2 regions of the Virgibacillus salexigens genome follow, and region 2 is predicted to be linked to the other one. Evidence: riboswitches for the same ligand, from Rfam matches in the RefSeq annotation. Region 2 holds a riboswitch; the other holds the start of a gene.
What was found. A riboswitch is a leader RNA that binds a small molecule or an ion and turns the genes downstream of it on or off. The one in region 2 is predicted to bind S-adenosylmethionine.

Region 1: it holds a riboswitch for S-adenosylmethionine, as region 2 does, so the genes downstream of both, BN990_RS00770 (phosphoadenylyl-sulfate reductase) here and BN990_RS05025 (carboxymuconolactone decarboxylase family protein) in region 2, are expected to answer to the same signal.

The regions. Positions count from the first base shown of each region.
Region 1 is NZ_CCDP010000001.1:147,460-163,160, reverse strand. It holds gene BN990_RS00775 (assimilatory sulfite reductase (NADPH) flavoprotein subunit) at 1-1,523, opposite strand, end outside; gene BN990_RS00770 (phosphoadenylyl-sulfate reductase) at 1,641-2,378, opposite strand; SAM riboswitch class I at 2,469-2,579, opposite strand; gene BN990_RS00765 (DMT family transporter) at 2,723-3,037, opposite strand; gene BN990_RS00760 (DMT family transporter) at 3,037-3,375, opposite strand; gene BN990_RS00755 (TetR family transcriptional regulator) at 3,489-4,064, opposite strand; gene BN990_RS00750 (MBL fold metallo-hydrolase) at 4,158-5,567, opposite strand; gene BN990_RS00745 (peroxiredoxin) at 5,844-6,503, opposite strand; gene BN990_RS00740 (mechanosensitive ion channel family protein) at 6,691-7,527, opposite strand; gene BN990_RS00735 (6-phospho-beta-glucosidase) at 8,178-9,506, opposite strand; gene BN990_RS00730 (MurR/RpiR family transcriptional regulator) at 9,774-10,499, shown strand; gene BN990_RS00725 (ABC transporter ATP-binding protein) at 10,588-12,303, opposite strand; gene BN990_RS00720 (DoxX family protein) at 12,458-12,844, shown strand; gene BN990_RS00715 (S1C family serine protease) at 13,074-14,288, opposite strand; gene BN990_RS00710 (MBL fold metallo-hydrolase) at 14,373-15,158, opposite strand; gene BN990_RS00705 (two-component system regulatory protein YycI) at 15,155-15,701, opposite strand, start outside.
Region 2 is NZ_CCDP010000001.1:1,109,850-1,125,550, forward strand. It holds gene BN990_RS04985 (5-methyltetrahydropteroyltriglutamate--homocysteine S-methyltransferase) at 1-1,041, shown strand, start outside; gene BN990_RS04990 (hypothetical protein) at 1,394-1,693, shown strand; gene BN990_RS04995 (hypothetical protein) at 1,998-2,249, opposite strand; gene BN990_RS05000 (helix-turn-helix domain-containing protein) at 2,550-3,095, shown strand; gene BN990_RS05005 (helix-turn-helix domain-containing protein) at 3,362-3,910, opposite strand; gene pruA (L-glutamate gamma-semialdehyde dehydrogenase) at 4,285-5,832, shown strand; gene BN990_RS05015 (proline dehydrogenase family protein) at 5,974-6,891, shown strand; gene BN990_RS05020 (ornithine cyclodeaminase family protein) at 6,996-7,979, shown strand; SAM riboswitch class I at 8,094-8,197, shown strand; gene BN990_RS05025 (carboxymuconolactone decarboxylase family protein) at 8,361-9,014, shown strand; gene BN990_RS05030 (LLM class flavin-dependent oxidoreductase) at 9,137-10,504, shown strand; gene BN990_RS05035 (sodium:solute symporter family protein) at 10,554-12,053, shown strand; gene BN990_RS05040 (BCCT family transporter) at 12,681-14,207, shown strand; gene BN990_RS05045 (TetR/AcrR family transcriptional regulator) at 14,232-14,924, shown strand; gene BN990_RS05050 (CocE/NonD family hydrolase) at 14,952-15,701, shown strand, end outside.

The sequences.
Region 1 (15,701 bases), 960 kb from region 2:
AGAAAATCCGAAGAAAAATGCTGTTCACCGAAGAATAACCATGTCTTGCGTTCAGCTTCTGTTTCTTCTAGTTCTTCTAAGTAAGAACGGAATGGGGCAACCCCTGTGCCCGGGCCAATCATAATCACTGGTGTTTCTGGATCTTCAGGGAATTGAAAGTTAGGGTTTTGATGAATATATACAGGTAATTTCTCACCAATTTCAATTCGATCTGCCACTTGTGTGGAACAAACCCCAAAGCGTTCGCGGCCATGAGCTGAAAAACGTACTTTCCCAATCGTAAGGTGGACTTCATCAGGATTTGCATCATAACTACTCGCTATCGAGTAAAGCCTTGCTGGGATTTTACGTAGTATTTTGACAAATGATTCTGGCTCCAGCCCATCCGGCGGATAGTCCTGCACCAAATCCAACATATCTCTGCAGTCAATATACGTTTTTAATTGGTCCTTTCTATCCGGGGTTATCAGTTCACTTAGTTCCTCATTGTGAAAGATCGATGCTGCTTTCTCTACTAATGGTTTTGTCAGGATACTGATTTCAAAATTAGAGATAAGCGCTTCCCGTAAAGACCGTATATCTCCTTGTTTATTGACAGAAACCGTCTCATCAGGATTCCATTGCAGTGCCTGAATGAGCTCATCTACTAGTACAGGATTGTTCTTAGGAAAGATACCTAAACTATCCCCGGGTTTAAATGTAAAGTTTGAACCTTCTAATGATAATTCCAGATGACGTGTCTGCTTGTTTGAACCGCGACCACTAAGGTTAATATTGTCAACGACCTCTGCAAGGAATGGATTTGTCCTGGAGAAAACCGGCTGCTCCGAGACGATTGTTCCTGCCGTTTGTTGGCCAGAAAGCTCTGCTTCGCTAGCTTGATCCATTGATTTTCGCAGTTCTCCAAGCACACCTGCCATCCATTCAGCCGCCGGTTCATCAAAATCTAAGTCACAATCGATTCGCTCATATAGCCTTTCTCCGCCTAATTCCTCTAATCTTGCATCAAAGTCTTTCCCTGTTTGACAGAAAAACTCGTAAGATTCGTCACCTAACGAAAGAACTGCAAAACGCAAATCTGCTAATTTTGGTGCTTTTCGACTATGAAGGAACTCGTGGAAGACCACCGCATTATCCGGTGGATCTCCCTCTCCATGAGTTGCGGTAATAATTAATAAATCTTCTACTTTCTTTAACTTATTTGGTTTAAAGTCATCCATTGCACTACATGTGACATCTAAATTGGTTGCTTCTAACTTCTGTGTCATTGTTTCTGCTAACGATTGTGCTGTACCTGTTTCTGATCCATATAAGATCGTTACAGATCGTGCTGTAGCACCTCCAGTTGTTGCTGTCTGTCCTTGTGTTGTCCTATTAGCATCTTGAATAGATGCCGTGGATTGCACAGCTGAAAGGTATCCACTCAACCACATTTTTTGTTGATCTGTTAGCATTGGTAGTAATCTGTTTAATTGTTCTGTTTGCTCTTGGTTAAAAGGGCTATTCGTTACATCAAGCGGCAATTCATCCACCTCACAGGCTTTTCTATAATTTCGACATGCATAAATCATTTATTACAAAGTATACCAATTAATTTACTCGGAATTAAATGAAATAAAAAAGATGTGTCATTACTTCCATCATAAGCGTTGATTATTTCCAGTTGTATGAAGTCCACATTCCGTCTTATTTAACCCCGTCCAGCGACCAGCACGAAGGTCATCAGAATCTATCACTTGATTGGTGCAAGGAATACAACCAATACTTGGATAGTTCTGATCATGTAATTCATTGTATGGCAATTTGTATTCGCGTATATAATTCCATACATCATCCCATGACCAGTGAATGAGTGGACATACTTTAATCGATTGAAACCGTTCATCTTTATTTACAAAGTCTGTATTGCTGCGACTTGGTGACTGATCTCTTCTTAACCCAGATATCCAAGCAGGTACATTACTTAATGCTTCCTCAAGTGGCTTTATCTTTCGAATGAAGCAGCATTGATCAGGTTCTCTTTTCCATAAAGCAGATCCATGTTTTGCTGCCTGCTCCTCTACAGTCAAATCTGGTTTCTTTAGCCGAATTCGCAGCTGAGGATACGTTGCTTTCACCTCATCAATTAAGTCGTACGTTTCCTGAAAATGCAGCCCGGTGTCTAAAAAAACAATTTCCGCATCTTGCTTCACTTTGGAAATTAAATCAATTAACACCATACCTTCAGCACCAAAGCTACAAGCGTACACAATAGAATCGCCATACGTCTCATACGCCCACTTTAAAATGGTTGATGCCCCTTTTGCTTCATCTTCTGGATGAAAATCTTTAAAAGGATCAACGGTAAAATCATGATAAGAAAGGATTTCACTAGTCACCTTCCATTCCTCCTTCCAAAACACTAGATTGAACAAAAACTCTTCTTACCTAGCGATAAGAAGAGTTAAAATACCATTTATTTGCCACTCTTCTTATCTATCAGACGCATATTGTCTGTAGGAATTAGCACAGTGTTAGCCATCAATAACCTGTTGCCGAAGTTTCATTGGGCCTTTTCCCTCCACTTCTCTTGATAAGAAATGTTTATTTGTACTGATTGTTATTATTGTTAGATATATTAAATCCTTTACCAGAAAAAGTCAATGCTTATTTCAAAAACAAATTAAAATTTAGACTTTTAATATATATACAATAAAATGAAGCTTCTTGTGACAATTATTTTTTAAGATAGTGCTTTTAATCCAGTAACACCGGTGATAATGGCAATAAGGCTTGCAATCCGATATTTATTCGTTGATTCTCCAAAGAACACCATATTCATGATCACTGCTCCAGCCGTTCCTATTCCGATAAATACAGAATAAGCCACACTAACTAGTAAATAAGAAAAAGACGCATAAAGAAATACAAACGAAGCACCCAATCCTCCCAAATAGAGCAAGCCATTTCTAACCGTCTTATCCTGGCTATATAATCGCAAACCCAATACACCTATCATTTCAAATAGAGCAGCGCATGCTATGAATAACCATCCCATTACGAATGCACCTCCTGTTTACTTGGTTGATCGGAGAGTTTAAGACCAACCACACCTGCTACGAGAACGATCATAAATATGATTTTCCCCATGTTTAAGCTTCCGCCAAAAATATACACATCCATGAGCGCCGTACCAACTGTTCCTGCCGCAGCAAAGATAGCATATACGGTTCCAGTAGGTATCCCTTCACATGCTTTCGATAAGAAGTGAAGATCCATAAAAATTGCAGCAATGATTAGCGCCCAATGCCACCAGTCGGTGGCAGTATTAAATCCATAAATCCAAATTAATTCAAATACACTAGTTAACACGACATAAATCCATGATTTATTCATTTTTCCACCTCATAAAACATCTCATTGTTATTTTCATCACAATTTCATAATCTTCCCAAAAAAATGAATGACTATCAGTCATTTTTAAACAATAAAACTTGGACAACTCCAAGTCATTGGTTACATAATGCATGTGTTGCAAATGTTAATACTTCATCCTGCTTGCTTTTAGCTGCTTGCTCATCCTGGTGATCATACAAATAAGATTGTTCAGCCGCTGATTCAATTAATCCGATCAACAGCTTTGCTGTTGCCTCCAAATCGAGAGAGGGACGAAGAACAGCTATAGCTTTTGGTTGTTCTAGAAATTCACGCATCCATGCATAATACGGTTCGTATATTTTTTCCCATTGACTTAAATACTCACTAGACGCCAATCCAGCAAATATTAAGGCAAATACCTCCCGATATTCCTTTGTAATAGCAAAAACAACATCAACCACCTGGGCAAGCTGATCCAAGAAGCTGCATTCATTATTTACTTGCTTGTGCATCTCTTCTACGATTCGTTCTACCATTACTTCCGCAATAGAAGGCATTACGGCTAATTTCGATGGGAAGTATAAATAAAATGTTCCCTGAGCAATACCTGCCCCCTTAACAATATCTGATACTTTGGTTTTTTCAATACCTTTTTCACTAAAAACATGAATAGCAGATTGAACGATTTTTTCCTTTTTATTATCCATATCCCAACTCCTACCCTTTATGACTGACTATCAGTCATTTTATAATAGATAACTTGCATTGTCAATAGACAGTGTCCTATCCGGCACTGTCTATCATGAGGTCGTTTGAAAATGATCCGTCTGCCATTGCTGAAAACCACCTTGCAGATTCATCACGTCAAATCCTTTATTCACTAATATACTTGCTGCAATAGCCGAACGCTTACCCGAAGCACAGTGAACTACTACTGGTTGGTCGAAAGATAGTTCATGTGCTTGTTCGTTTAATTGAGGGAGGGGGATATGAATCGCTCCTGGTATATGAGCTTTTTCCCATTCTTTTTGGTAACGAACATCCAAAATCTGCACCTGCCCCGCATGTCTTTGCCTTTCTACATCTTTTGGATCCTGATTTAGATAAGAATTCGTATTGCCGGCAGTTTCAACGATTGTTGGGGAGAAAAATCCAACGATATTATCCATTCCGATATTGCTTTCAATTGTCTGTATATCCTTTAAATCATTGGAATCAGCAATGAGGTATATGTCATCCTTATAATTCGCCAGTCTCCCCATCCACTCTGCAAACATATCTGGATAAGGAATGTTAATGGTTCTAGGAATGCTCCTCATTGCAAAAGAAGTCGCGCTTCGTGTGTCGATGATAAGATTATTCTTGTCCGTAGCTAACAATGCAACTTCGTCTCCAGGCCGATGGAATTCAACAGTTGATGGAACAGCAGCTAGTGGTGTTAAACCGGATATATTGACTTCTTTCATTTTTGCAAAATAAGCTGGGACTTCAGGCTGTCCATCCAATAAAAAGTCCATAAAAGCTTGCTCATTCGTATACCGTAGCGCTGGATTTGTCCTTTTTTCATAACCTACCGTGCTATTTGGTATGGAACCTAGACCTTTTCCGCAAGCACTTCCTGCCCCATGGCCTGGCCAGATTTGTAGGTAATCTTCGTACTTCTTAAATCGCTGTATAGAAGCAAACATTTGACGTGCCCCTTGAATGGCAGAACCTTTCACACCGAGTGATGTTTCTAAGAGATCTGGTCGTCCTACATTTCCAACAAAAATAAAATCTCCAGTAAATAACCCGATTGGTTGATCGGTTGTTCCTTTGTCTATTAATTCATATGTCATATGTTCTGGAGTATGACCAGGCGTATGCACTGCTTTCAGCTGGATATTACCAACATGAATCGTTTGTTCATCGATAACACCTTGAACAGGGAGGAAGGGGGGCCATTTATATCCTCCATTACGCTCTCCTTCCGTTGAATAATAGATCGTTGCTCCTGTTCGCCTGGCTAATTCAGCAGATCCTGAAACAAAATCAGCATGAATATGTGTTTCGATTGCACCCATAATTCGAAAACCCTGTTCTTTTGCAACCGTTAGATACATATCAATATTCCTTATCGGATCTATAATTGCAGCTTCTCCTGTAATCTGGCAACCGATCATATAGGATGCTTGTGCTAAGGACCGATCATAAAAATACTGTAAATACACGGAGTCCCTCCTTCTGTCATGTGTCTATTCTTTTCAGAAGAATGAGCCTGGTACTTGGTTAAGATAAGAAACTTTAAAGCTGAATTCTTTAAACCGCAATCAGGAATACGGCATGCTTTTCGCGGGGACGGCCTCAGCTAACTTGGGTAAGAAAAATTAATTGCCCGCGTGGATTTTCGAGCCCGTGTTGTTCCCGCGCGAATCATGCCTATCAGTATCGGACACGGCTATCCTTCGTTATTTTATAAAAATTACTTTTGTCCCACTCTTAAAATGCTAATCAATCTCTTTTTGACAATAGTACCAGTCGACACATTCGTAATCCTTATTATTCATTCGTTCGTTCGCCTCTTCCTTTGTCTGCGGAGGTTTGACGACTACTTGATCACCTGGCTGCCAGTTTGCCGGAGTGGATACGCCATGCTCATCGGTTGTTTTTAAAGCTTTCACCAGTCGGACAATTTCACTCATATTGCGTCCAGTAGTAAGAGGGTAGTAGATAAGCGATCGAATCACCTGCTTATCATCGATTACAAAGACAGCTCTTGATGTTTCGGTTCCAGTTGATTCTGGCATTACCATCCCATAAGCTGTAGCAACCTTTTGATCCAAATCTGCGATAATTGGAAAATCAATGGTTGTATCAAAATTCTTTTCGATATTACGTAACCAAGCAATATGGGAACTTACACTATCGATGCTTAAACCAATTAATTCCGTGTCCATCTTCTGTAATTGATCATATACCTCCTGAAAAGCCACAAATTCAGACGTACATACAGGGGTGAAGTCAGCTGGATGAGAAAATAGCACGACCCACTTTCCTTGATAATCGCGAAGAGAAATATCCCCTTGTGTCGTTTTGGCCATAAAGCCAGGTGCTTTTTCCCCAATTCTAGGTAATGGATTTGCTTGCACATTTTCCTGCTGTTCCATATGTGAAGCTCCTTTCTATTTCAATATAGGTAGTTCTCCTAATCTTTACCTTTATATTCCGTCTAGCAAACATCCATGTTGAAAATAAAGCAATTGTCATTGATTGTTAACATTTAGACTTCACTTGTACATAAAAAAGGCCAATTCTATATATCATTGACCTTTTAAACGCAATAGCATTTGCCGATTATTCAGCTTGCTTTTCAATATATACTTGATGTGGGAAAGGTATATCAATATTATTTTCATCAAATGCTTCTTTAATCGCTTTACGTAATTGTCTTTCCACACCCCATTGCTCCATATTTTGTGTCTGCGCAATAACACGAAGGGTGATATCTGACTCACCGATCATCTGTACACCTACCACGTCTGGACCTTCGACAACCATATCATTTTCTTCTTTCACTCGATCACACACTTCTTGCAGCACCGTCATCGCATGATCGATATTATCACTATAGGAAATTCCAATATCAACAAGTGCTCGCATATTTCCGCGAGAATGGTTACTTAATGAGCCAATTTCTCGATTTGGGATAAAATTAAGCGTCCCATCAAAACTGCGAAGCTGTGTTGTACGAAGCCCAACTTCCTCTACAATTCCATCATATCCGGCAGTTGTCACATAATCGCCTACATCTAGTTGTTTTTCTAATAATAAGAAAAACCCTGTTACGATATCACTGACAAGCCCTTGTGCGCCAAAACCAATTGCTAACCCAATAATTCCTGCACCAGCAATTAATCCGGCAGCGTTAATGCCGAAGATCCCTAACACAATTACTAAGGTAATAAAAATAAGTATATAGGAAAAAACACTAATAGCGAGAGCTTGTAATGTTTGCGTTCTACCTGCTGACATCTGCTTTTTATTTTGTACCTTTGAAAATGAAGACCGAATTAGTTTTTTACCAATCGCTCGGACGATCATAAACGCAATAAGAATTGCAATTAATTGAATAAGTATAATACCTGCATCTACCGCAAGTTCTGCCCAGTTAATGTTTTCTAGCCAATTCATAACATGTCTACTCCTTTAATCATGATTTATTACTCCGAAAATAGGTATTTTTTCTAAAAAAATATACGTGTAATAATGCAAACTATGAAAATGGAAAGACGGATACATGAAAATCCAGCTTCCAATCATACGTAACCTAAAAAACAACTTCGTAATCTCCCTAAGATAGGGATCATCCCTTTTTCCAGCAAACCATTCATCCTAGTAACGTACGACAGATGAATCCTGCAATACTTAGCATTCACCCCCTACACGAAAGTATGGTGCATAATCACGTAAGAAATTCATTCTACCAGAATACAATGTAACATAAAACACCCATTATGTATGTACTCTATTACTACCATCCATTTCCCTAAAAAAAATTTGGTTAAACAGATCCTTTACAGGTTCTTCGCTTCATACGTAAGAGGCTGTTTTCCACGGGCAAAGACATAGCTAACCAACCGCTTAATCGATCATCATGTTCTCGCTGAATTCACCCCTATTTCATTTGCTGTGGTTACTGACAACACCGTTCTTTTAGGTAATTATCCTCTGCTATTCAAAAAATCCGAACTATTCATCATCCGGATATGACTTGGTATACTCGGATGAATAGTTCGGATATCTCTTTACCTAATTACTTTTAACGTATCCTCTAAAGCATTCTATGCTTCTACTTTTTTGAAGAACTGCGGTAAATGCTCCTGATGTGCCGCTAACATTTCATCTACGATTTCCTTTGCAATCGTATCCGAAGGAGTTAGTGGATTAATCGCTAAAGCTAGCACAGCTTTATTATAGTCGCCAGTTACAGCAGCTTCGGCGGAAACCCTTTCAAACGATTTAATCTGTTGAACTAAGCCACGAACAACTACAGGCAGATCACCAACAGCAATTGGTTTAGGTCCGTCTTTTGTAATAATACAGCTAACCTCTACTGCTGAGTCATCAGGAATACTAGCTATAGCCCCGTTATTTCTTGTATTCACTGGCTGAATATCTTGTTTGTCTGTATAAATAGAAGTAATTAAGCGAACTGCTGCATCAGAATAATAGGCCCCTCCACGTTTTTCTAACTGAGGTGGCTTTATCGCTAAATTTGGATCTTTATACAGCTCAAATAATTCATTTTCTAATTGTTGAACTACTTCCGCACGCGTGCCCTCTAATTCAGCATTTTTCCTATCTTTTTCTATCATGTCTTGCGTTTTATAATAATACATATGATATGGACAAGTTAAGACATTAAGCGCTTTAATAAACGCTGGCTCCCATCCCAATCCGTCAATATTTTTAACAAAACTACTATTATCCGGATCTGTTAATAAATCCATCACCTTATCTTTGACACTTTCGCCATCGACATAAACATCTATCCCATAAACCATATGATTTAGTCCTGCAAAATCAATACGAATTCGCGAATGATCAACATCTAATAACTTAGCAATACCCATTTCCATTCCAATTGGGACATTACACAATCCTACAACTTTTTTAATGTTAGAATAACGCAGTACGGCTTCTGTCACCATACCAGCTGGGTTTGTAAAGTTAATTAACCAGGCATTCGGACATAATTCCTCCATGTCCTTACAAATATCTAATATAACGGGGATTGTACGTAAGCCTTTAAATAAACCTCCTGGCCCATTTGTTTCCTGACCAAGAACGCCATATTTCAATGGAATACGTTCATCTTTTGCACGAGCATCTAATAATCCTACTCGAAATTGAGTAGTAACAAAATCAGCATCCTTTAAAGCTTCTCTTCGATCAAGTGTTAAATGTACATCGATTGGAAGACCAGCTTTTTCAATCATTCTTTTAGCAAGATTGCCAACAATTTCTAGCTTTTCTTTTCCTGCTTCAATATCTACTAACCATAACTCTCCAACCGGTAATTCGTGATATCGTTTGATGAATCCTTCTACTAATTCAGGAGTATAACTAGAACCCCCACCAACCGTTACAATTTTAATACGTTTGGTCATAATCGATACACCTCCGAATAATTTAACAGGCAATTGAGTTGTTTGCCGTTTAAAGAACTATTGCTTTTTAGCAAACGTAAAAGGCTTATGCATGAATTGTATATCTATTTTGTAAGAAGGTAAATAAGTCACGAACAACTTGTTTTTTATAACGAAAGAAGGAATATGTTTCATAAATGTAACACAGTGTATCTGAAACATCGTTGTGTTAGGATAAAGTTAGCGTAGTAAGATGAATGATTTCTTATAAAAGGAGTACCTTCTTATATGTTCACACATGACATGATTGCTTCATTCAATGAGTTAGAAACTTCATTATACAATTATATTTGTCAAAACATCGATAAGGTTGCTTATATGCGGATTCGTGAACTTGCTGATGAAACCCATGTATCAACCGCTACGATCTTACGATTTTGCAGAAAAATAAATTGTGATGGTTTTTCCGAGTTTAAAGTAAAGCTAAAAATGCATATGAAAGACACTAAAAGTACGAGCTTACAACGTACCCAGCATGCAGTGATAGAATTTTTTGAGCGCACGCTAAAAGGGGATATAGAAGCATATATCAAGCATGCAGCGAGCCTTGTTGCCAAAGCAGATAATGTCATTTTTATTGGGATAGGAAGCTCAGCTATCCTTGCTGAATATGGAGCGAGGTATTTCTCTAGCCTAGGTAAATTTTCGATGTATATCAAAGATCCTCTTTTTCCGGTTCACACGAATCACCTTTACAATTGCGCAACAATCGCGCTATCCGTCTCAGGAGAAAATAGTTTCACAGTCACGCACCTTCATCAATTGAAACAAGAGGGAAGCAAAATTATTAGTATTACAAATAATAAACATTCAACCATTGCGAAAATATCTGAGATAAATATTCCTTACTATGTAACAGAGGAGTGGCATGAAAATGCGAATATTACTACCCAAGTACCTGTTCTTTATATTCTAGAATCAATGGCCCGTGAAATATATAAATTGAATAAATGAGGAGATAGGAAGAAGCTTGCATGTCTAGATGAATGGTCCTAGCAATAGAAAAAGCTACCCGATCAATCTCGAGCAGCTTGGAATATGCTTAACGCATTTGTACACGATGTAAATGTGCAAAGATGCCATCTCGTTTCAGTAATTCCTCATGACTTCCTTCTTCCTCAATACCATCTTTCGTTACTACCATAATGCGGTCCGCGTTTTTTATGGTTGCAAGACGATGGGCAATTACTAATGTCGTTCGATCTTTCGACAATTCCGTCAATGCTTTTTGAATAATTGTTTCGGTTTCTGTATCCAATGCTGAGGTGGCTTCATCAAGAATGAGAATAGGCGGATTCTTTAAGAACATACGAGCAATAGCAATTCGTTGCTTTTGTCCTCCGGATAGCTTCAATCCTCGTTCTCCCACTTGCGTTTCATATCCATCTGGTAATTCATTAATGAATTCCTCCATATGTGCGCGGCGGGCAGCTAATTCAATCTCTTCATCGGTGGCATCTAACTTTCCATATGCAATATTTTCACGTAATGTACCAGTAAAAAGAAACACATCTTGTTGGACGATCCCAATTTGCTGTCGTAGCGACTCCTTCGTCATGTTACGAATATCCATACCATCAATGGTAACTTGTCCAGCTGCTACATCATAAAATCTAGGAATTAACGAGCAAATAGTTGTTTTACCAGCACCTGATGGACCTACAAAAGCAACCGTTTCTCCCGCATGAATTGAAAAATTCATTTCATTTAACACTGGTTTTTGAGTTTTTTCATATGCAAAGGTTACCTGATTGAATGCGATGTTTCCATGTAGATAATCGACATGTTTAGCATCTTCACGGTTTTGTACATCCGGTTCAACATCTAATAAATCTACAAAACGCTTAAACCCAGCCATCCCTTTTGGATATAATTCAAGCAATGCGGTTATTTTCTGAATAGGTGTAAATAGGACATTTACAAATAAGACAAAACTCACCAATTCACCAATTTGCAGTTGCTGCTGATAGGTGAGCCATGCTCCTACTACCAATACTAATAAAGTAATTAGACGCATGAGCATATAAATATTGGAATGAACAATCGCCATTACTTTGTATGCTCCAACCTTCGCTTTACGGAAACTAAAATTATCTTTGGTAAAGCGATCCATCTCATGAGCTTCATTCGTAAATGACTGAACGACACGAACGCCAGATACAGCATCTTCTACTCGTGCATTCACTCCAGCAATATCTTCATACATCTTTTTCCATGCCTTATTCATTTGAATGTTACTAAAGGCAATTAGGAAAATTAGAACGGGAACCGCAAGTAAGATAATAAATGCTAATTTTACATTTATGGTAAACATGATAATGAATGCTCCAATAAATGTCATAATCGAGATGAAAAAGTCTTCGGGTCCATGATGTGCAAGCTCGCCAATATCAAATAAATCATTGGTAATTCGACTCATGATATGCCCGGTTTTTGTATTATCAAAGAATCGGAACGATTGGCGTTGTACATGTTGAAATAATTCCTGCCGCATATCCGTTTCAATATTTATCCCTAATTTATGACCTAAATAAGTCACTACATATTGTAAGGCGGTACTTATTATATAGACCAACAATAATAAAACACTTACTAACACAATTAAATCCCAATCATTCCCTGGGAGCAATTGATCAATAAATCGTTGAACAGCTACAGGAAAAGCCAACTCTAAAATAGCCACGATTACTGCTGAGGTAAAATCAATTATAAATAAACGCTTATGCGGTTTGTAGTAAGAGAAAAAACGACGTATCATTGCGATGGTAGCACTTCCTTTCCACAGTCTAAAAGAATTATACGGCTTTCCTTGCACGTTTACAAGAAGACTGTTTAAGAATTCATAAAAAGCTTAGCAAGGTTGTCCTATTTCTTGCATATACATAAGCAAATGGTGGAAAAGGAGGTTATCCATGAAAGTAAAATTAAACATGCCATTTCTTCCCTGGGTGTGTTATGCCATTGGCTTTGTATTCATCATTTCTGGAATGATGAAGCTTGTTGTTAATGATTTTAAGGTGACATTTTCCCAATTGGGGATTCCATTTCCAGAATCAACGTTATTTCTTCTAGCCATTCTTGAAATTGCTTGTGGTATTCTAATTGCAGGTAGAATGTATATAAAACTTGCTATCCCTCCATTAATTCTGGTTATGTTTGGAGCACTTTATTTAACCAAACTTCCTATTCTGTTAAATCAAGGTCTTCTTTCATTTTTATTTGAAGCAAGATTGGATATCGTAATGCTTATCTTACTGCTTCTTATTTGGGATAGAGTAAAAGAGTGGAAAACCACCTAACGATCTGTTGATAACTCGTGTATAAATCAATAATATCCTGTTGAAAACCAAAATTATTCACAAAGTTATCCACATATGCACAAGTGTTCGTAGATATTTTGTTATTACCTGTCATTTAAATTCTATATATTGATTTTTACCACAAAAATTATCAACAGATTGTTAATAACTATTAATTTCTGTGGATAAAAAAGCGAGTTATCCTCAATTAAAAGATAACTCGCTTTTTCTATTCCTGTGTACCTAATTTTATTGTTGTTTCGTGGCGTTCTCCTTCACGATAATACACAACGGATACCTCATCTCCAACCTCTTTTTCTTGATAGAGAATTTTGCGAAGATCGATCATGTTCATCACTTGCTTCCCATCTAGTTCTGTTATCACATCGAGTCGCTGTAATCCCGCTTGATCCGCAGGCGATAGCGGCTCCACGCTCCATACATAAACGCCGCCTTCTATATCATTAGGCAATTGAAGTGTATTACTCCACTCTGATTGCGGAACTTCTTCTAATGAGTAAATTTCCACACCTAAGTATGGTCTTGTCACTTCACCTGTGGATTCCAATTCTTCGATAATCGGCATTGCGGAATCAATCGGGATGGCAAACCCTAATCCTTCTACAGCAGTTTCATTAATTTTCATCGAGTTAATTCCAATTAATTGCCCGCTTATATTAATTAATGCTCCACCACTATTTCCTGGATTGATTGCAGCGTCTGTCTGAATAACTTCCGCTTGCCAATCGGCACGTCCATCCTGATTAAAATCTTGCGGAATCGTTCTTTCCGTACCGCTAATCACTCCTTGCGTTACAGAACTTGAAAACATAAGCCCAAGTGGATTACCAATTGCTATTGCTGGCTCACCGACTTTTACATTGCCTGATGACCCAAGCTCCATCACTTGATCCACATGTTCGCTATCCATTCTTAGTACCGCAAGATCGGAAAATAAATCACTGCCTACTAATTCTGCCTCTATATGTGTTTCATCATAGAGTACGACCTCAATCGTATCTGCCCCTTCAACAACATGATGATTCGTAACAACATAGGCTATGCCATCTTCTTGTTTGTAAATAACGCCTGAGCCTTCTCCAGCCTGATTATTATTACCTTCCTGCTGCCAAAAGTCATTTTGGCGTTGAATGTTAATAACACCTACAACGGCTGGTGTTACTTGATCAACGATATCCGTAATTTGTGTAGAAACATCTACATTTACTGACTGGGTTGGACCATTCGTATTATTCCCTGTATCTTCATTGGCTTGTTGATTGCTTTGATCTTCTGATAAGATTCCAGAATCAACAAGTGCTGGCAATGCTACCGAAACAAGTAAGACACCGATAATAATTCCAAGCAATAACGGCACTAGCCAATTTTTCTTCTTTCTTTTTCGATGTGGATTTGGTGGATAATGCTCATCATAATAACCCATTTATCTACCCCTTTGTGAGCTTTCGAATATGACATATTTCAATTTAGTATTATTCCCATCATACGCAAAAACATATACAAAAAATCATCCGACCTCATAAAGAGTTGTTGGACTCTGATGATCTGTATCCATTAAATCCAATGAAATACCATGCTCTTTTAACACACTATCTACCGACATGCGGGCAAGATCTTTCATATTATTATCGAGCGACAAATGGGCTAAGTAGATACGTTGTGTATTATTTCCAATAATATCTGCCAAGGCCAAACCTGAATCTTCATTTGAAATATGGCCAGAGTCCCCTAGAATTCTACGTTTGACATTCCATGGATATTTTCCCATTCGCAGCATGCTCACATCATGATTCGCTTCAAAGACATAAGCATCCGCTTGTTCTACGGTTTTTTTAATTCGTTCCGATACATAACCTAAATCGGTCACAAGCGCCACTTTTTTCCCATGATGATGAAACGTGTAAAACATTGGTTCGGCAGCATCGTGAGAGACACCGAAAGATTCTACATCCATATCGTTAAATGTCTTCACTTCATGCATATTAAATAGAAACTTCTGGTCCGTGGTAATCTTACCAATCGACCCTTCCATCGCTTTCCATGTCTTTTCATTTGCATAAATAGGTAATTGATATTTACGAGCCACAATTCCCAGCCCTTTAATATGATCACTATGTTCATGGGTAACTAATATTCCAGATAATGATGCAGGATCAATATCAATTTCTTGAAAAAGCCGATCCATTTGCTTCCCGCTTAACCCTGCATCCACTAATAATCGTTCCTGCTCTGATTCGATATAAAATGCATTCCCCGTACTGCCAGAAGCCAATACGCTAAACCGTAACGTCATTCCCCTTCACTCCGTTTTGTCTTTATACTTTCTTCTACTACTAAATTATCCACATACTTAACAAACGCATCTTTCCATTCCACGTCATCATTCATCCGCTTATATAAACTCAAATTTTTGCTAATCGTCTCGGAAATAAATTTCGTATCACTATCGGTAGATACGAAAAGCTCCATTGCATTTACAAAGAAGTTTTTCTCATCATTTACGGTAATTCGATAGTTCGGTGCAAACACTTGTGTCCCTGTATCCGACTCGATACGGGTATAATAGCCGTTTTCAATGAAAGTAACCTCATCCCCCTGTACAATCTGATTATCCCTGAACAACGTACTAATAGCACTTATTGGCTTAGAAAGGTTTTTGGCACCACCAAGCTCCTCGTCCTTTCCTAGCGTTGCCTGTGTGTAATAGACCATTTCATTGTCTTCGTTTAAGTACACGAGTAAGGAACCAAAGCGATTATAGTAAATAGGTCGATCGTTTTTTGTCTGAAAGAAAATTAATACATTGCTTTGTTGATCCCAACCCCAATAAGTAAAT
Region 2 (15,701 bases):
ATTAAGCAAGCTCGAATTCAAAAGGCAAGTAGGGAAATCACGAACGAACAACTCCGAGCCATTGAAGACACGGAGATAATTAAATTAGTTGAAAAACAAAAGAAAGCAGGGTTAAAGGCAATTACAGATGGGGAATTTCGTCGTGCATGGTGGCATTTTGACTTCTTAGAAGGTTTGATTGGAGTTGAAGAATTTGTACCCGAAGCAGGATTGCAATTTTCTGGAATTCAAACAAAAAAACGTGCGATTCGTGTCACTGGAGAAGTAGACTTTAGTGAAAACCATCCTTTTCTTGCAGACTATAAGTTCTTACATGAAGCCGTCGGAGACCAGCATGTTGCGAAGCAGACAATCCCAAGTCCGAATATGTTGCTAGTGCGAGCTGATATAGAAACAAATGTCTATGAAAATATGGAACAAGTGATTCCAGATTTAATTAACACATATCAAAAAGCAATCCAAGCTTTTTATGATGCTGGTTGTCGCTACTTGCAATTAGATGATACTTCTTGGAGTTCATTTCTTTCAGATGAGGGCAGGGAATCGCTCCGAGAAAAAGGTTTTGATCCGGAACAATTAATGGAAGTCTGTAGAAGTGTTATTAATGAATCCATTGCCGAACGTCCAAACGATATGTTAATAACGATGCATATTTGTCGTGGTAATTACCGCTCACACTATTTCAGTACAGGATCATATGATGCGGTTTCAGAAACTATTTTTGGAGGATTAGATGTAGATGGGCTTTTCCTTGAATTTGATGATGATCGATCGGGTGGCTTTGAACCTTTATCTTATGTGAATAGAAACGACCTTCACGTTGTATTGGGCTTGGTTACATCAAAATTTGCGGAGCTGGAAGATCCAAACTTGGTTAAAAAACGTATTGCAGAAGCCGCTACGTATATCCCTTATGGCCAACTTTGTCTCAGCCCTCAATGTGGATTTGCGTCAACCGAGGAAGGAAATAATTTAACAGAAGAAGAGCAATGGAAAAAAATACGTCATGTTGTTGAGATAGCGGAAGATGTATGGCAATAAGTTTAGAGGTTCCTTCTTGTAAGTAATTAACTAAAGGAAAATCCAAATTATTATCCGAATATACAAGTTATATTCGGGTAGTTTTTTTATTGTTCATTTTCTTCATCATGATTGCGGTTGAAAGGTATGGAAATGAATGCATCAGCTTGGAGAGCGCTCGCTTTATCTATTTTCTATCCCCTTAAAATAACACCAAAGCTTCTGATCTTTTGTTAAAACCCTATTATTTGCCTAAGTATTAATAGATTCTATCATCATTTTCTTCTAACTTCCTCTATCAACCTATGCACTGACTGAATTACATCATAGGATGATCTTGCAAGATAAACAAAATTTAAAGGAGGAATTTAGTGTGGCTATTACCGTACCAGTTCCAACACTAGGTGATGTTATTGTATTAACGTATGAAGGTGATCAAGTAGAAACGGGATGTACAGCTCCAGGTGAAGATGCTCCAGAAGTCAAAAACTTCTCGGTTGAGCAGGGGAATCTTTATATTATTGGATGTAATAACTTCCCAATTGGGGGAGGCACCGTAGCATATATTGTGGATGCTCAAAATATTGATCTTGGTGAACTTATTCAAGCAATTTTAGGTTTGGCAGTTGTTCAAGGTACAGGTGGAAAGACAAATATCTTTACTGCTGTTTAAGCAGTTTTCTATTAGAGTATATGGCTGAGAAACCATGAATTTTTAAATAAGTAGGCGAACCATACTTTCGCAGTGGAAATCGTTTCGCTTTTCGTGAGCATGTCAGCTAACTTGGGCGAGCAAAATATCGCCTATCCGAGTGGATCTTAGGTCTGTGCTGGGTTTCAACGATTTCTACTGCAGATCTTTAATAGATGATGCGTTCAATCATTTCATCTAATAATATAGCAGAAGTCAAATTCATGAAAGACAGTCGTAATTTGTTTAGCTACATGACTTTTGTCCTGTTCCCTATGTAGAGACACTACTGACTTGGATGCCGATATTTGGTTAAATGATAAAGTAAAGTAAGGATGAATAAACAAAGACCGATAATTAGAAAGCTCGAAGCATATATGGATATTTGATGATTACTAACGTTCTCATTAATCATAATAAAAAGATAGGAAATGCCAATCCCGTTTCCATCAATCGGTCTCTGAACGAATTGGAAATAGTTATATACACTCGTTAAACTGAGAAAATATAAAAGGAATAACAGCAGCTTTTGCTTCATTGTACCACCCCTTTGTCAAAAGATACTCCCGTTTTATCGGTATATTCTGATTTTTAGATGTTAATCAACCTGAACTGATGATTCTTTTCCTACCAATTGACGTTGTTTTTGTACTATTCTATCATGGAAGAAGTTTAACTCAAACATCAGTGGAAGTCCCATGTTTGATTTATTGAAAATAGCTTCTGATAAATGCCTTCACCATGTAACTGCTGTAATCTAGCTTCTTTTGTTATAATTAGTTTAAGATAGTCACGGTTTTTTTACTGGAAGGAGAGAGTAGCAATAAATCTAAATAATATTGGAAAGAAAATAAAACAGATGCGTTTACGAACAAAAAAGACACAACAGCAAGTGGCAGATGAATGTGGTATCTCCAAAAGTCTTCTATCAAAAATAGAAAATGGCCAGACTGCTTCAGCAATTGCCACGCTATCCAAAATTAGTGAAGTATTACATGTGCCATTATCATGGCTATTAGATGATCACGATGATCGCGATCTTGTTTTGCTTCCGCATGGAGAGCGACAATTCAAAGTAGGCGATGAAAATATGGGATACTCCTATGAATTATTAGCCAATCGCTCAAGGTTTACTGGCATTGAACCGACGATTGTACACGTTACTCCGCGTGACATGAATGTTCGTCAAGAAGCGTATACCCACTCACAGGATGAGTTTATCTATATTCTGGAAGGAAAGATTCAATTACTTTATGGAGAAAGCAAACATCATATGGAACAAGGAGATAGTGCTTTCTTTAAAGGGAACAAATCGCATCTGTTTATACCAGTAAATAATGAACCCGCTCGGGTATTAACCATTTTTATTGATAATCATTTGTAAATCAAGAGGCTCAGCAAGGTGCTGAGCCTTTTTAAGACCTAGTTTTTATGGAATAAGCCCTTGCAAAGTGATTATAATAGATCACAACATTAACTTTAATCGTTTTCATTCTGTAGCCTTTCTCTACAAAGCCTATTTTCCAATGTGTTGCCGTTTAAATACTTTCAGCCCTATTTTCTCAATGATTGCGCCTCTGCTTAGCCTTCCTATAGGTGCCCTCGATAATCAATGGTTACAATCATTCCAAAGTCTATTGATATTAATCCTTATTCAGTAGAAGAAATACATAAAAATTTAATTGTTTTATCGGTTCGATTATACCAATTATGCGGGGTGGATGATTCCAAAAATATGCAATCATATGGTTGCAATAGGACTTCTTCATGGTTAACTTCGATGGTTAGAGTGCCTTCTAATACATAGAGGAATTCCTGACCTTTATGTGTAAAATTATTCCCCCGATTATCCCCTGGATTCAAAATTATTAAATTAGGTACAAACAAAGGGTTTTCCATTTCTCCCGAAAGATCTTTATAAATAAATCGATTTTCTGTCAGGTTTTTCGTATCAACAATATTTCTGGTAATTGCCGAACGGGAACCTTGTGTTTCTGAAGAAAAAAAATAGCTTGGATTCACCCCGAGTGCTTCAGAAATTCGTTTTAACGAAAGTAATGTTGCAGATGTTTTGGAATGCTCTAATTGTGACAAAAAACTAATGGAAAGACCGGTTTCTTGAGAGACTTGCTTCAATGTTAACTTTTTTTGTTTTCGCAGATTCTTTACTTTGTTTCCAAGGTTTTCAGAATTTGTCATGGTATACTCGCCCCTTATGCTAAACGGTTCATGATAGTTCACAATTCCTAGTTTTATAGAATGGTATGAAAAAACAGTTGACGAAAAAGCAAAAAATATCTTATAATTTATTTAAACATAATTTAAGTGATACTTAAATACTTTTCACTTAAATTATTGGAAAATTTTCTTAGTTCAAATTTCAAATTAATGTAGCTACGATCTATTTCTTATTAGTAACTAGAAAAAAACCCGCAACAGGCTAGACAACTTATTGATTACAGTAATGATTAAATTAATAAGCACTGCATATGCTTTAGGGTTTCTTCTTTTCACAAGTAGTGAAAACGTTTTCATCATTTGGACTAGTAAACTATAATTAGGAGGTTTTTCATATGGTAGTACCTTATACACACGAGCCTTTTACAGATTTTACAGTGGAAGAAAATCGGCAACAAATGCTTCATGCATTAAAAAAAGTAGAGAAGGATCTAGGTAAGGAATACCCACTAATTATTGGGGGAGAACGCATTACAACAGAAGATAAAATCGTTTCTGTTAACCCTGCTAATAAAGAAGAAGTAGTTGGCTATGTTTCGAAAGCGAATCAAGAATTAGCAGAAAAAGCAATGAAAGTTGCAGATCAAACATTTGAAACGTGGCGGAAATCAGACCCGAAATTCCGTGCGGATATTCTTTTTCGATCTGCGGCAATTATTCGACGTAGAAAACATGAATTCACAGCTCATTTAATTAAAGAAGGTGGGAAACCGTGGAAAGAAGCAGATGCGGATACAGCAGAAGCAATTGATTTCCTTGAATATTATGGCCGTCAAATGCTTGAGTTAAAAGATGGTGTCAAGATCAACAGTCGTCCTATTGAATACAATCAATACCATTATATCCCATTAGGCGTTGGGGTTGTGATCTCACCTTGGAACTTCTTGTTTGCAATTATGGCCGGTACAACGGTAGCAGCTATGGTCACAGGTAATACGGTATTGTTGAAACCAGCCAGTGCTACACCAGTAATTGCTTATAAGCTAATGGAAGTGTTGGAAGAAGCGGGTATGCCTGCTGGAGTTATCAATTACATTCCGGGTCCTGGTAAAGAAGTAGGGGATTATCTAGTTGATCATCCACGTACGCGGTTTATTAGTTTTACAGGATCACGTGAGGTTGGAACACGAATTTTTGAGCGTGCTGCTAAAGTACAAGAAGGTCAGAAGTGGCTGAAACGTACGATTATTGAAATGGGTGGAAAAGATACTATCGTAGTAGATAATGAAGCCGATCTAGAGTTGGCAGCTGAATCGATTGTACAATCTGCATTTGGATTTTCAGGACAAAAATGTTCGGCATGTTCACGTGCTGTCATACATGAGGATGTCTATGAAGAAGTGAAAGATAGAGTCGTAGAGCTTACCAAAGAATTATCAGCTGGGAATCCATATGATAACTCTCATTTTATGGGACCAGTTATTGATCAAGGTGCTTATGATAAAATTATGGATTACATCGAAATTGGCAAGCAAGAAGGAGAATTATTAGCAGGCGGCTCAGGTGATAATCGTATAGGTTGGTTCGTAAATCCTACTGTTTTTGGTAATGTAAGTCCAGAAGCAAGAATTATGCAGGAAGAAATCTTTGGACCAGTAGTTGCACTTACAAAGGCAAAGAACTTTGATGAAGCGATTGAGATTGCCAATAATACAGAGTATGGATTAACTGGTGCCGTAATTACCAATAATCGTACCCATCTTGAGCAAGCAAGACAAGATTTCCATGTCGGTAATCTTTACTTCAACCGCGGTTGTACAGCTGCAATTGTAGGTTATCAGCCATTTGGTGGATTTAATATGTCGGGTACGGACTCTAAAGCAGGTGGACCTGATTATCTGATTCACCATATGCAAGGTAAAACAAGCTCTGAAATGTTATAACATAATAACAATATCTCACTCCTGCACTGCTTTACAAAGTTTTGTGGAAATGCGTAATCAAAATCATGGGAAATCACTTATTGTGTTTTTCCCTTGCTTTTGATCGTTCATAAACTATAGATGGTTGGGGGGAGGATCAACGTGGAACAAATCATGCGCAATTTCTTTTTATTTTTATCCAATAATAAACCACTAACGAAAGCAGCTAAGAAGTATGGTTTTCGATTTGGAGCATCGCGATTTGTTGCAGGAGTAGATATTAATGGTGCGGCTGAAAAAATAAAAGAGTTAAATGCCAAAGGATTTGACGTTACAGTCGATCATTTGGGAGAGTTCATTGATAATGAAGACGAGGCTAGGCAATCTGCTCAGGAATGTATTCAGGCGATCAAGGTCATTGCAGAAAAAGAATTGAATGCACAATTATCGTTGAAATTAACTTCTTTGGGAATGGATATATCGTATGAATTAGTTATGGAGAACATGCGAAAAATTTTGCAGGCTGGGACAGAATATGGTGTGATTATAACGATTGATATGGAAGATTATCAGCGTACAGAACAGACGTTAACCATATTTAAGTCATTACGACAGGAATTTGATAATTTGGGAACGGTTTTACAGGCGTATCTTTATCGCGTGGAAGAGGACTTAGACGCATTAGATAGCTACAACCCTTATCTTCGCTTAGTTAAAGGTGCTTATAAAGAGTCCGAAAAAGTGGCATTTCCAAATAAACAGGATGTCGATGATAACTATAAAAAAATTATAAAAAAGAACTTATTGAATGAGAATTACACAGCTGTTGCAACGCATGATGACAGTATTATTGCTTATACCAAAGAACTGGAAAAAGCGCATGATATTCCTCGTGACCAATTCGAGTTTCAAATGCTTTATGGAATTCGTATTGAATTACAAGAACGATTAGTCGACGAAGGATATAAAGTACGTGTATATATGCCGTATGGAGATGACTGGTTTGGTTATAATATGCGTCGTTTGGCCGAACGTCCAGCTAACGTTGCCTTTGTATTAAAAGGAATCTTTAAAAAATAGTCGGTTTATAATGTGCAAGATGCGATTTGAGAAAGGTTTTATGCCGATATTCTCATAACTGCGCTTGCACTTTTCTATTACATATACATGAAAGGAAGAAAGCTATGTTAATTCTTTCAGAGCAAGAAATTAAGGATCATTATTTTATGAACGATGCAATCTATGATGTAAAGCAAGGGTTAATTTCTAAAAAGAAAGGGCAAATTACTAATCCGCATCGGACAGTCATTGACATACCGGCGCATCAAGCTTCGAGTCTATATATGCCAAGTGCAGACTTATCACAGGAAATTGCCTCCGTGAAATTAGTCAGTATTTTTCCTGAGAATCCGAAACAAGGAAAGCCAACTACTCAAGGTGCATTAGTATTAACCGACGCTAGTAATGGGGAACATATTTGTATGATGAGTGCATCATTTTTAACTCGTTTACGTACAGGAGCACTGAGCGGGATCGGGACAGAAAAATTAGCTAGAACGGATGCACAAACATTGGGAGTGATTGGAACGGGGGCCATGGCCTTTGAACAAGTCCTAGGTGTTTTGGAAGTTCGTGATATCCAAGAATTAATCCTATTTAATCGGACGATCGAAAAGGCGTACACATTCAAAGAAGCATTAATGACCTGGGGGATTACGATTCCAATCAAAGTAGTGGATTCACCGAAGCAAGTCATGCAAGTGTCCGATATTATTGCTTGTAGTACAAGGTCGGATAATCCGGTATTCGATGGAAATGATCTACGACCTGGTATGCATATAAATGGGGTTGGTTCGTATTTGCCTAGCATGAGAGAAGTAGATCTAAAAACCATTCAGACAGTTGATAAGATTATTGTGGATGATTTAGCCAGTATAAAAGAAGAAGCTGGTGAGTTAATTTATGCGAATCAAGAAAGTGATTGGCAATTTTCTCACATCCACGCAGAGTTAAGTGATGTTGGTGGTGGAGATCGATTATTGCGAGAAACAGATCAAGAAATTACTTTTTTTAAATCCGTTGGAGCTGCCTATTTTGATCTTGTCGTAGCTAAAGGAATTTATGTAAAAGCGAAATCGCTAGGAATAGGTCAAAAGATAGAATTGTAGTCTCTTAACCAACAATTAAAAAGATCTTATCGGAAAAATGTAAAAAATCATACTTGACACATTTTTCGGTATTCGGTATTATTGTGTACAATTCTTACTAATTAAATTGAATATTCCTTATCTAGAGTCGGGGGAGGAATCTGGTCCAGTGATCCCGCAGCAACCGTTACATATAACAAGGTGCTAATTCCAGCAAGCATTTGCTTGAAAGATGAGAGAATGTAGGCGATACAGCAACCTCTTCTCATCGGAAGGGGTTTTTTCATTGGTCATTATAGAAACCGTATATCCTCTTCCATTAATCCAACTAAATGAATGGGAAAAGTTATATTTAATTAGTGAAATGATTTATTTATTAAAGGAGCGATAACATTGAGTAATATAACGGAGAGTTTGTATAAAAAATCTTATTTCTCACGGATTCAAGAGCTTAGAGAATATGCCCCAGAAACATGTAATACTTTTTTTGCTTTTAATGATCAGGCCTTAGCTGAAGGAGAGTTGCAGGCAAAGCTAAAAGAATTAATTGCCGTTGCTGTAGCACATATTACAGGATGCCCATACTGCATTGAATTACATGTAGGCAATGTGAAGAAACAAAAAGCAACAAAAGAAGAGGTAACTGAAGCTATCTTTGTTGCAGCAGCATTAAAGGCAGGATCAGCAGCAGCCCATGGAGTTAATGCATTGAATGCGTATGACGGGGAAGGAACTGATAATTTGTATCAGGCGTCTTATTTTAACCGATTAAAGGAATTTGCAGCATTAAATGGGGCTACATTTGACGCATTTCTTGATTTTGATAAACAAGCAATCCAAACGAATTACCTGACTGAGAAAGAAAAGGAACTAATTGCAGTGGCATCAGCACATACCACAGGCTGTGCATATTGTATTGACCTTCATACGAAAAATGCAAAACATGCGGGGGCAAACCGCCATGAAATTGCTGAAGCAATCTTCGTAGCTGTAGCTTTGAAAGCAGGGTCTGCTTTGGCACATAGTGTAAATGCACTTAATGCCTATGACGACTAAACCGTCTCCTAGGTTAGCACGGGGGCACCGAATCCTCATGAGTTACCATCAATCAGGGGAGGATGAAAATCACCAGAGTGGTAAAGATTTAATTTAGGATAACGCATAAGGGAGAGTTGGATATGGCTAAACAAATTCACTTTAACGGATTTATTCAGAATTCACCTTCTCCACATTCGACAGGCTTGTGGAAGCATGAAAAGGATGAAGGAGTTAAACATAATACACTTACCTACTGGATGGACATTGCTAAATTGCTAGAGAGAGGGAAATTTGATTCTCTATTTATTGCCGATGTATTAGGAACTTACAGCGTTTATAACAATAGTCATCAGGCTGCAACGGAGCATGCAGTACAGCTTCCAGCTCATGATCCACTAATTCCAATAGCAGCTATGGCTGCTGTAACAGAACATCTAGGATTTGCACCGACGATATCAGCAACATATGCACAACCGTATTCACTAGCTCGTCAGCTTTCTACGCTTGATCACTTAACAAATGGAAGGGTGGCTTGGAATGTCGTCACCTCTTATTTAGAAAGTGAAGCTGTAAACTTGGGACTTACTAGTAGACTGCCAAAAGAATTGCGTTATGATCGAGCAGATGAATTTTTGGAAGTTGTGTACAAACTTTGGGAACAAAGCTGGGAAGCAAATGCCGTTGTTTATAATCGCGAGAATGATCGTTTTGCTGACCCAGAAAAAGTACATTTAATTAATCATGAAGGAAGATTCTTTCAAGTACCTGGCCCGCATTTAGTAGAGCCCTCTCCACAGCGAACACCTGTCATTTTTCAGGCTGGTGCTTCTCCAAAAGGAAGAGATTTTGCAGCTAAACATGCGGAGGGAGTCTTTACCAAAAATCATTCCTTGGATGCATTAAAGAATTATACAGCCGATATCCGAAATCGGACAGTAAAGCAAGGGCGTAATCGAGAAGATGTACGAATCTTTCCAATGATTCTACCAATTATTGGTTCGACAGAAGAAGAAGCGTATCAAAAATATGAAGGATTAAAAGAACAGGTCAGTTACGAGGGGACAGCTGCTTTATTATCTGGTCATACAGGAATTGATTTCTCAAGTTATGACCCAGATCAATATATAGAAGATATGGAAACAGAAGCAGTACAGGGTAATTTAGATATGTACACTAAGGACCCAAATAAAAAGTGGACACTACGTGAAGCAGTGAAGAATCATGGACTTGGGAATGGGACGGTGAAATTCATTGGTACTGCCGAACAAATAGCCGATAAAATTGAAGAATGGGCTACCGTTGGCGATGCAGATGGGTTTAATATTGCCCAGTCCTATTCACCAGGGACATTCCAGGAATTTGTTGATTACGTTATACCGGAACTGCAACAGCGTGGCATCTATCGTACAGAATATGAGGGGAAGACACTAAGAGAGAATATGTTTGGTAAAGGACGTAGACATGTACCGGACAATCACCCAGCTAGAAAAGCTCAAACAACAGTTTAGAACTGTGCGAATGAATTAAATAAAGCACCGTGAGAAAGGAGGGACAGAGATGAGTACAGTTACGATCTATACATGGATCGGTTTTACTATTTTTTTAGTTGTGATGTTTTTGCTTGGCTTGGTCAGTTCAAAAAAAACCAAGAATGTGAGGGATTTTGCGATTGGTGGGGGGAATCTTGGTCCTTATGTGCTTGGTCTGTCCTTCACAGCAACTTATTTAAGTGCCGCTACGTTTCTCGGTTATCCAGGCTGGTCGCATGACTGGGGATTATCTAACCTTTGGCTGTTTTTGGCAATGATTGGTGGTGGCCCAATTGGTGTAATTATGGTAGCGAAAAGAGTAAGGAAGTTAAATAATGGACAAAAATCACTGTCACTTCCTGATTGGCTCGGTGATTTTTATAAGAGTGATATATTACGAGTAGGTACGGGGATTATATTATTATTTAATGTATTTTATATTGCTGGGCAATTCGTCGCAGGTGCCCGTATATTTGAATATTTATTACATATCCCTTATACCACAGGTTTAATTGTAATTGCAGCTATTGTTATTCTGTATGTCTTCGCTGGAGGGGCATTTGCTGATATTTACACGGACGCTGTTCAAGCAGTGATGATGGGAATTGGCGGTCTATTTATATTTGTATCGGGGATCGTTATTTTTTGGGAAGGCAGTATAACAGCAACATTTAGTGGAATTACGTCGAATTTAGCAAATCAAAATGAAAATTTGGTGCGTATTTTTAACCCAGAATCGACGCATTTTTATTCAATTGGTGTTGTGGTAGGTGCCATCGTGATTCAGTGGGCATTCGCTTCTGCCCCTCATTTGTTTAATAAAGTGTTAGGGTTGAAGAATGAGAAAGATCTAGGAAAGATGATTGTCACGTACATTGTGGCTAGTATATTTTCACTTGTTGTTTTATTTGGTGGCATCTATAGTCGTGCTGCATTAGGGGATACGGTAGTTAGCGCGGATGTAGCATTAATGGAATATATTGTCTGGGCATTTCCGGCTATTATTGTGGCTATATTTGGTGTTGTTATACTGGCAGCTGCAATGTCTACAACGGATGGTCTATTTGTTTCCATTTCAACGGTGTTTGCCAATGATATTTTTCTAAAAGTATTAGTAAAACGAGGAATAATTAAAGTAGATAACCAAAAGGCAGAGCGAATTGCTCTCATTATTAGTCGTGTAACTGTTCCAATTATAGGGTTAGTTGCCTTTCTAATTGTAGTAAGACCTCCTGCTTATATGGGTGATGTCATGTGGATTGGTATTTCTGGTGTAGCTGCAGGAACTTTAGGACCAATCTTACATGCTATTTATGGAAAAAGAAAAGCGCCAGCACGAGCAGCTGAAATTTCTATGGCTGTTGGTGTGTTATCCTATCTCATTCTGTATTTTGGAGGAATTATTCCAAGTACCATGTCAGCAGGAGCAGTAGCAACTTTCATTGGGATATTCACAATTATCATTACTGCACCATTTTTAAATCGTCACACCTATTCTTATAATCAAGCAGAGAAAACAAGTGTGTAACTTTCGTATTAGTATTACTAAGGCATAAAGCATGTGAAGAGGTGTTAATATGTTTGTAAATCCTATGCTTTCCGTCTGGTTATATGGATTTATCGTTTTCCAAGTTGTAATTGGCATTTTGCTATGGAAAGGTTATTTTAAAAATAGATAGGTAACGAATTAAAGGTAAAAAAAGCTATCGAATTATTCGATAGCTTTTTCAGGAGGAAAAAGCAATAAAGGAAAATGCTAAAAGTCTGCGCTATTCGGGTGCTTAAATACTAGAAACGGATGGAATGAAACAAGTCTTAATAGCTTGGATTTCTCTTTCAATAGGTATTTTTTGCTATTTTTTGTTTACAAGTGTATACGCATTATCGTATTCATAAGGGAGATTAGGTCACTCTATTTAATGATCAAATGATTCAACAATATGTTGACTTTATGGTAAATGGATCAATGGACAAATAACACTAATCCCCCCCAGGGCTAGTTATTATTATCTAGGGGGTTTTTTAATTTTAAAACGAATTTTTCAATCCATTTAGGAGCGGTTGATATATTTTATTATTATGTTAATATGAACGTGTTCATATAAAAAACGCGTTCATAAAATGTATAAATAAGGGGAGGTATGTAAAAAACGTTATGAGAGTAAAAGTAGATCAAATTATTTTTTGGCCATCTTTATTGGTAGTTATAGTTGCAACCTTATTCTTAGTTATTTTTAAAGAATCCGCTGGTCCAGTAGTGGAAAGCCTCATGACTGATATTACACACCGTTTAGATTGGGCGTTTGAGTTCTTAACGATCGGTTTATTTATTATTTTGGCATGGTTGATGTTGGGTAAATATGGAAGAGTGAAACTAGGGGATATAGATGATAAACCCGAGTTTTCTCGGTTTAGCTGGGGAGGTATGCTTTTTTGTGCAAGTATGGGTACCAGTATCATGTTTTGGTCGATTGTCGAACCACTTTATTATTATACGGGTCCTCCATTTGGCATCGAAGGCGAATCCACTACTGCTGCTGAATATGCAGTCAGCTATGGGCTATTTCACTGGGGTATTTCTGCATGGGCACTATACGCATTGCCAGCCGTCGTAATGGCTTATAGCTTCTATGTAAGAAAAGAGCGTTCGCTTCGTATCAGTGCGGCTTGCCGAGGTGTGCTTGGAAAGCATGCAGATGGAATTATCGGAAAAATTATTGATATATTAGTAATTTGGAGCATGATTGGCGGGTTAGGAACATCGCTAGGCCTTGGTGTCCCAATGGTATCTGCAGTAATCGGAAATCTAATTGGGATAGAGCCATCATTAGGCTTAAATATTGTTATTATTTTGATTTGGACCGTTATTTTTAGCTCAAGTGCTTATTTTGGATTATATAAGGGGATACGTAAATTAAGTGATTGGAATGTCTATTTAGCATTGGGGTTGGCGATATTTGTGATTATTGTTGGGCCAACATTATTTATTCTATCCTATTTCACAAACAGTCTTGGTTTAATGTTGGATAATTTTATGAGAATGAGTCTGTATACGGATCCAATAGAAAAAGGAGGATTTCCTCAAGCGTGGACGGTCTTTTATTGGGCATGGTTTGCAGCGACAGCCTCGTTCATTGGAATTTTTGTGGCTCGTATTTCCAAAGGAAGAACCATTCGTGAGTTAGTATTTAATGTGCTCATGTGGGGTGCATTAGGAAGTTGGCTTTATTTCGGCGTTTTTGGTGGTTACACGATGGATCTTCAATTAACTGGAAAAGTAGATTTAGTTCCTATTTTAGAACAGAGTGAGCCAGCTGTTATTGTAGCGGTCTTAAACTCACTCCCTATGCCTATCGTTGTTTCCATTTTCTTTGTTGTTTTAGGTTTTATTTTCTTAGCAACTTCGCTCGATTCTGCAAGCTATGTCATTGCTAGTGTTGCAACAAAAGAATTGTACAGTAATGCTGAGCCAGCACGTTGGCATCGATTATTATGGGGAATACTACTATCAGCATTAGCAATTAGTTTAACCATTGCAGGTGGGCTTAGTGTCGTACAAACATCATCTGTTTTAGTCTCTGTTCCGATTTTAATCATGTATATTCTATTGTCTATATCTTTGGTAAGATGGTTGAGACAGAATGAAGATCAACATGTATATGTGAAGAAACGTCGTTCGTAAATGTTCAAGTGAGGAGGCAGTTAAATGAAAAAGAAAATACAACGTGCACGTATGTGGCGTTATTTTCTCGATGCTGCTGCGGAAATTATTGAAGAAGAAGGAATTGACAATATAACTATACGAAAAATCGCAGATCGCGCTGGATATACAAGTTCTACAGCATATAACTATTTTAAGGATTTATCTCATCTCGTATTCTTTGCAGCCATGCGATTTACAACAACTTATATAGAGGAACTACCAGCATATATGGAAAAAGGCAATAATACTGTAGAAAAATGGCTATATTCATGGGAATGCTTTTGTAAGCATTCCTTTGAGCAGCCAGAAATCTACGCTATTCTTTTTATGGATAATTTGGGAGCAATACCTGAGGATCTGTTGGAAGACTATTATAGTATATACGAAGATGATCTTATTGGATTACCTGAGCAGATTAAATCCATTATTATGGAACAGAATTTCTCCAAACGAAGCGCATTGTATATCGAAAATGCAGTGGAAGAAGAATTTATTGATCGTGAAGACATTGATTATATTGCTGATGTTACGTTAATGGTCTGGAAAGGAATGATGAGTACATTCATGAATCATCGACGTAACTACTCTAAGGAACAAGCAGTGGAACGGACAATATGTTATGTGTATGAAAGCGTAATGAGAACGATTAAGCCAGATAAAAGAGTGAAAATAAATTATCGTTTTTTAGGAAATTAAGTTGCAACACAAGAAAGGAAGATAAGCTTGGTATTTAATGTTAGAGACTCAGAGGAGCGGAGAATTAAAACAGATTATCCACGTGAAATAAAGAAAGTTGACCATATTTGGATACCAATGTCAGATGGCAAGAAACTTGCGGCCACCATCTGGCTGCCTGTGGATGCCGAAGAGAACCCCGTACCTGCGATTTTAGAATATATTCCATACCGAAAAAATGATTTTACTGCAATCAGAGATTCCATACGTCATCCTTATTTTGCTGGGCATGGTTATGCGAGCATTCGAGTAGATATAAGAGGATCTGGTGATTCGGATGGTATTTTATTAGATGAGTATTTAAAGCAAGAACAGGATGATGCTTTAGACGTCTTGGATTGGATTTCAAACCAACCGTGGAGTACTGGTTCCGTCGGAATGATTGGGAAATCCTGGGGTGGATTTAGTGGCTTACAAGTAGCGGCGAGGAATCATCCGGCATTAAAAACGATTATTACGCTATGTTCAACGGACGATCGCTATGCAGATGATGTCCATTACAAGGGAGGAACGATGCTTGCTTCGGATATGCTTTGGTGGGCGTCAACGATGTTTGTTTATAATGCTAGACCACAAGACCCCAAGGTAGTAGGAGAGAGCTGGAAGGAAAACTGGTTGGATCGATTAGAGAATACGCCTCCATTTGTGGAAGAATGGGTCAGTCACCAAGTAAGAGATGATTATTGGAAACATGGTTCTGTTTGTGAAGACTATTCCGATATTAAAATTCCTGTGTTT